2 linked regions of the Herpetosiphon gulosus genome follow. The protein of the gene in region 1 interacts with the protein of each later gene in a pairwise test. Links are inferred from orthologs where the notes say so. Each region holds a gene or a part of one and is shown on either strand. Other genes may lie near its edges.

Region 1 (3,136 bases):
ACCGCAGGCCATGGCTTCAATCAAGACCCGCCCAAATTGCTCTTTCCAATTGGGAGTGGTGCGCGAGGGCAGAACATAGGCATGCACACTGCGCATGGCCTCGGGCATGGCGCTGGAGGGAATCAACGGCTCAAGCGTAACCCGCCCAGCCAGCGGCGCTTTGGCGATGCGTTGTTCAACTTCGTTGCTCAAATCACCCTTGCCAATCAAACGGCAATGAATATCGCTGGGCAAACGTTCGAGTGCTGCCAATAAATCCAGCACACCCTTCGAGCGCATCAAGCGCCCAAAAAAGCCCACGACAAACGGTTTTGCGGGTAATGGCTCAGGCGCAGGCGTAAAAATCGCCTCATCAACCCCAAATTGCGGAATGACACTGATTGGGCCTGTGTAGCCGTGATCGCGAATGAGTTGCTTGGCCAAATGATTGCCAGCAATTGCATGGGCGGCATGGCGATAGCTGTAGCGCTCGAAGAAACTGAATGGCGGTGGATAACGCCGCGCTACATCAGCCCAGTTGTAAAAACAAAGTTTGGCTTGGGTTTTACGGGCATGCCAAAACGCCTGAAATGTTGCCAAATTAAAGGCTTCTTCGTCGGCATGCAGAATATCTGGTTGCTCAGCGGCGATTAATTTGCCCAAACCCTGCCACCAAAAGGTATGATGATGGCCATTATGAGCAAGTGGCACAACATGCATGCGATAATTGCGTGGCGTTTGCACTTCCAGCGGATACTCGCCAACGCTAGGTTCAAACCACATCGGTGGCACAATCGCCGTCAATTCAACATCTGGCTCAGTCGCAATCAATTCAAGCTTGCGGTGGTAGGTAGCGGCGGTCAGGGCTTTCGAAATAATCAAAATTTTCATGGCAACCAAGGCTTCAATAATTACGAAGGACGCAAAACACCAGAATTGGCGCTTCGTGTCCTTCGCAAGCTGATTCAGCGAAATTTAATTTAGAGGTGCAGTGTGCCATCAAGCAAGGCATGACCAGCTTCGTGCATGGCTTCGTACAAAGTTGGGTGGGCGTGAATCGTCGCTAACAACGATTCGACTGTGGCTTCGTGGCTCAAAGCCAAGCCGCCTTCGGCAACCAACTCGGTCACGCGAGGCCCAATCATATGAAACCCAAGGATTTCGCCATATTCAGCGTCGGCCACGATTTTGACAAAGCCATCGCGATTGCCAATGGCTGTAGCTTTGCCAACCGCCGCAAATGGGAACTTGCCAACTTTGACATTATAGCCGCGTTCTTTGGCCTGAGCTTCGGTCAAGCCAACGTGCGCCACTTCGGGCGAACAGTAGACACAGCTTGGAATAATGTCGTAGTTGATTGGGTTGGTGTGGTGGCCTGCGATATGTTCAACCGCAATCACGCCTTCGGCTGAGGCAACGTGGGCCAGCCATGGGGTTGGCACAACATCGCCAATTGCATAAATATTGGCAATATTGGTTTGCATGGTGGCATTGACTGGGATATAGCCGCGTTCGTCGATGGTTACGCCAACTTCTTCGAGGCCAATGTTTTTGGTCAAAGGAGCACGCCCCGTGCCAATCAGCACATAATCGGCTTCTAAGGTTTGTTCTTTGCCATCTGGGCCTTCAAAAACTACGCTAGCACCATCGGCGCGTTTGTTGACGGCCTTGGTTTTTGAGCCAGTGTAGAGCTTGATGCCGCGTTTGGTGAAGGCTTTGGCCAATTCAGCCGAAATTTCTTCATCCTCAGTGGCAACAATTCGCGGCAACATTTCGATGATGCTCACTTGCGCGCCAAAGGTGCGGTACATCGAGGCAAATTCGCAGCCGATGATCCCGCCGCCGATCACTACCAAATGTTTGGGCACTTCGGGCAAGCTCAAGGCTCCAGTGCTCGAAACGATCCGTTGCTCGTCGAATGGTGCAAATGGCAAGGCGCGAGGAGTCGAGCCAACCGCCAAAATCACATTCTTGGTTTCGATGACGGTTTCGGTGCCATCGTTGGCTTTGACGGCAACTTTGTTGGTGCCAGCTAAACGGCCAAACCCGCGATAGAGGTCGATTTTCTTCTTTTTGAACAAGCCTTCGAGACCTGTGCGCATGGTTTTGACCACTTTTTCTTTGTGGCCCATCGCGCCCTTGAGATCGAACGAAACTTCGCCCGTGATTACGCCAAACTTCTTGCCTTCTTTGGTTTCTTCCAGCAAGTCGGCGCAGTGCAACAGCGATTTGGTAGGAATACAGCCAATATTTAAACAGACACCGCCGACTTGTTCTTTTTCGACGACAGCGACTTTTAAGCCCAATTGGACAGCTCGCAAGGCAGCAACTTCACCGCCTGGCCCTGAACCAATAATCACAACATCATATTGAGCCATTGAAATATCAATCCTCCGTATGGTAGACGTTTTGTCCATTGTCTATGATAGCACAGGCAGTGGTTTAGGCAGAAATCAAAAGTCAAAAGTCAGCAGGCAAAAGCACAGAGGGATCAGGATTCAGCGATCAGGGACTAGATTTTAACGCAGAGGCGTAGAGAGAAAGAGGGGTCAGGATTCAGGGATCAGGGTCTAGCATTCAGTCACATGGCTCAACAGAATAATCATTCGTGCAATTCGTGGCTCGAGAAACTGCGCGTTCTTCGTAGTTTCAGCCTAACTGATCCCTAGCCCCTGACAACTTACCCCTTGCTCGTTCTGCTAGTGTTTCGTTAATCCTTGCTAAATCGCCCATGGATTGGCTAAGCCTGTGGTGTATAATTTTCGATAGTATTAAGTGTGGTGAGGCAACGATGCCAAAAATTGTGCCTGGGTATCACATTACAACCGCTGCCCAAATTCGGGCAATTGAGCAACGCGCTGTTGACGAAGGGGCGACGTGGCCTGACTTAATGGCCGAGGCTTCACGCGGCATGGCCGATGTTGGATTAACGGTGATTGCCAAGCAACCTAATCCCGCCGTTTTGGTGCTGGTTGGTTCTGGCAATAACGGCGGCGATGCCTTAGTAATCGCACGGCATATCAAAGAGGCGGATTTTCCAGTCAGCTGCTATCTGTATAAACGCAAACCACAAGCTGATGATTGGCCGTTTGCCGCTGCCCAAGCCGAAGCTATTCCGATGAGCTTCGCTGCTGATGACTCGCAAAATCAGCAACTC
Region 2 (3,312 bases), on another replicon or contig:
TGGAAAGCGCTCAGGCAATTGGCCTGAATCGCTGGCAAATTACGCGGCGCTATATTTTGCCCCAAGTTTGGCCGTTGCTGCCAATGTTGCTTGCTAGCGAATTAACCGCCGTCACCTTGATTGTGGCTGAACTTGGCTATTTGGGCTATTACATCGGCGGTAGTTATATTTACACTGATAAAACCACCGATAGCCCCTTACCCGATATTGTCAAGCAAAAAGCTGGTCAGCCTGAACTTGGTCAGATGCTTTCCGACTTTTTTGGCCAATATAGCCGTGCACCGTGGGTTTCAATTTTTGCTGGGCTGTTGATGGTATTACTATTGGTTGGTTTTACGCTCACCAGTGAAGGCTTGCGCCGCTCGTTGGATATTACACGGCCTCGCCGTTGGTATTGGCGCAACCTGTTGCAACGCAAAACTAGCAAATCTAAGCTAAATCAGGCTACCTAGGGCTTTGCTATCGCCAATCATTTTTTGCTGTCGCTCACCTGTTCCACCTCAGCGCCGGAACGGGTACAATAGAGAGAGCAACATACTAAACATCACGGTTATCGACCGTCACAATAAGGACTAGATCAATGACTCACCCGCTGCTGATTGGGTTGAACGCCCAACAACAACGCGCAGTCCAAGCGATTCATGGGCCAGTGTTGGTGCTGGCTGGCCCAGGCTCGGGCAAGACCCGCGTGCTGACTCATCGGATTGCCTATTTAATTAATGAAGTTGGGGTGCGCCCCTATAACATTTTAGCCGTCACCTTTACCAACAAGGCTGCCCGCGAAATGCGCGAACGGCTTGGAAATTTGATTGGCGAAAGTCGGGCGCACGATGTAATGATGGGCACATTCCACTCAATTTGCGCTCGTTGGTTGCGCCGCGATATTCAGCATCTGCAACGCGCCAACGATTTTGTGGTCTATGATGCCGATGATCAGCAACGGGTAATGAAGCAGATTTTGCGCGAATTGGATTTAAGCGAGAAGCAATATAATCCGCGTTCAATTCATGCCCGCATCTCCGCTGCCAAAAACGAGATGATTGGGGTAGCTGAGTTTGCCCGCAGCGTTAGCAGCTATTTTGATGAAATTGTCTTGCGCTGTTATGAGCGCTACGAAAAACAATTGCTAGCCAATAATGCTCTCGATTTTGACGACCTGCTGCTCAAAACCGTGAATTTATTTGAATATCATCTCGATGTGCTGGCGCGGTATGCCGAACGCTATGTGCATGTGATGGTTGATGAGGTTCAAGATACCAATCGGGTGCAATTTTCGCTGATCAATCAGGTTGGCGCTGGCCATAACAACTACTTTTTGATCGGCGATATTCAGCAATCAATTTATGCTTGGCGTGGGGCGCGGTTGGCGAATGTGCGCGAATTTGAAGAGGCGCACCCCGATGTCCAAATTATTCCACTAGAGCAAAATTACCGTTCCACCCAACCAATTCTTGATGTCGCCCAATCGATCATCGATGCAGCTTATGATCGTCGCCATACCACCAAAATCTGGACTGATCAGCAGGATGGCGAGTTGGTTTCGTTGGTCGAGGCCTATGATCACAATGAAGAAGCGCGGTGGGTGGCCGATGAAATTATGCGCATTCGGGGCCGCGAAGGCCGCTCACTCGATGATTTTGCTGTGATGTATCGCACCAACGCCCAATCCCGCGCCTTTGAAGAAGCCATGATCAGCCGCAACCTGCGCTATCGATTGGTCGGCGGCACGCGCTTCTACGAACGCAAAGAAATCAAAGATATTGTGGCATATCTGCGAATTATCCATAATCCCCACGATGAAGTTAGTTTGCTACGGGTGATCAACGTGCCAGGCCGCAGCATCGGCGATCGCACCCAGCAAGAGCTATTGCAATGGGCACGCAATCTTGATGTCTCAATTTGGGATGCCCTCGAACTGCTAGCTACCAATGAAGCCCAAAGCCCGCCGATCAGCGGGCGAGCACGCAACGCCGTTGAGCAGTTTCAAAAATTGGTCGCTGGCCTACGCGATTTGCGCCACGATTTGATGCTCGGCGAGTTGATTCAGCGCTTGCTTGAGCGTGTGCCCTTGCAAGAGTTGCTGGTAGCCGAATATGGCGAAGAAGAAGGCGCAGAGCGTTGGGAAAATATTCTCGAATTGCAAAACGTTAGTATGGAATATCTGGCCCTGCCTACCGAAGATCAATTGCCGCGCTTTTTAGAAGAAGTCGCCTTGGTTAGCGATGTAGATAGCCTTGATTCCAACAAAGAGCGCGAGCCTGGTGTGACCCTGATTACGCTGCACCAAGCCAAGGGTTTAGAGTACCCGGTGGTATTTTTAGCAGGCTTAGAAGAAGGCTTGTTGCCGCACGGACGCTCAGTCGATGATCCTGAAAGCATCGAGGAAGAACGGCGCTTGCTGTATGTTGGGACAACTCGCGCCAAACAACGGCTGTACATGCTCTATGCTTTCAAACGGGCAACTTGGGGTCGCACCGATATCACGATTCCTTCGCGCTTTTTGGGCGATATTCCCAAAGATTTGCTGCAGCGCACGCCCACCCGTGAAGTCAAACAGATGCCAGTTCATGCGGCGACCCAATGGCAAAGCAATCCGCCGCAACGCACGCGGGGCACGCAACCAAGCACCAGCAGCATGTGGAGCGGCGCGAGTGGCCCAGTGCGGCCAAAACGCCCCGAACGTGAGCCAAGCGCCGCCAGTTATAGCGCTGGCGATAAAGTGCGCCACGCCAACTTCGGCGAGGGTGTGGTGGTCAGCAGCAAAATGGTCGGCGACGACGAAGAAGTCACGGTGGCGTTTCCAGGCAAAGGTGTGAAAAAGCTCTTAGCCGCCTTCGCCAAACTCGAACGGGTCTAGCACGGTTTAGGAGGAATCGATGAATCAAACAATGTGGGATGCGGTTGATCAGTATATTTCCGATCGATTAGTCCAAGCTGACCCAGCCTTGGATGCAGCCTTGCAGGCTAGTGCCGACGCTGGCTTACCACCAATCAATGTTGCACCCAATCAAGGCAAATTGCTGCATCTGTTTGCGCTGATGTGTGGGGCTAAACGCATTTTAGAGATTGGCACGCTGGGTGGTTATAGCTCAATTTGGTTGGCTCGCGCTTTGCCAGCCAATGGCAAATTGATTACCTTGGAATATGAGCCGCATCACGCTGAGGTTGCCAAAGCCAATATCGTTAAGGCAGGCCTGAGCCAAAAGGTTGAAGTTCGGGTTGGCGCAGCGCTCGATAGTTTAGCTCAGTTGGCCGAAGAAAAGATTGAGCCATTCGATCTGATTTTTATTGATGCTGACAAGCCCAATAACC

What was found.
Region 2: the proteins of lpdA (region 1) and ABEB26_RS17285 interact in binary tests that used the Escherichia coli proteins (3 or more experiments, as listed by UniProt). The link is inferred for Herpetosiphon gulosus from one-to-one orthologs.

Annotation. Positions count from the first base shown.
Region 1 is NZ_BAABRU010000010.1:122,732-125,867, forward strand. What follows is about bases 159-2,968. They hold lpdA (dihydrolipoyl dehydrogenase), read right to left. Parts: upstream 2,358-2,968; coding sequence 960-2,357; downstream 159-959. Other genes in these bases: ABEB26_RS14845 (glycosyltransferase), read right to left, coding at 159-870; ABEB26_RS14855 (NAD(P)H-hydrate epimerase), read left to right, coding at 2,771-2,968. Outside these bases: more of ABEB26_RS14845, read right to left, coding at 1-158; more of ABEB26_RS14855, read left to right, coding at 2,969-3,136. UniProt on the Escherichia coli protein: Lipoamide dehydrogenase is a component of the glycine cleavage system as well as of the alpha-ketoacid dehydrogenase complexes.
Region 2 is NZ_BAABRU010000012.1:189,754-193,065, reverse strand. Bases 233-3,218 are described here. They hold ABEB26_RS17285 (ATP-dependent helicase), read left to right. Parts: upstream 233-580; coding sequence 581-2,857; downstream 2,858-3,218. Other genes in these bases: ABEB26_RS17280 (O-methyltransferase), read left to right, coding at 2,877-3,218; ABEB26_RS17290 (ABC transporter permease), read left to right, coding at 233-452. Outside these bases: more of ABEB26_RS17290, read left to right, coding at 1-232; more of ABEB26_RS17280, read left to right, coding at 3,219-3,312. UniProt on the Escherichia coli protein: A helicase with DNA-dependent ATPase activity. Unwinds DNA duplexes with 3'-5' polarity. Translocates on single-stranded DNA with 3'-5' polarity. Initiates unwinding more efficiently from a nicked substrate than double-stranded DNA.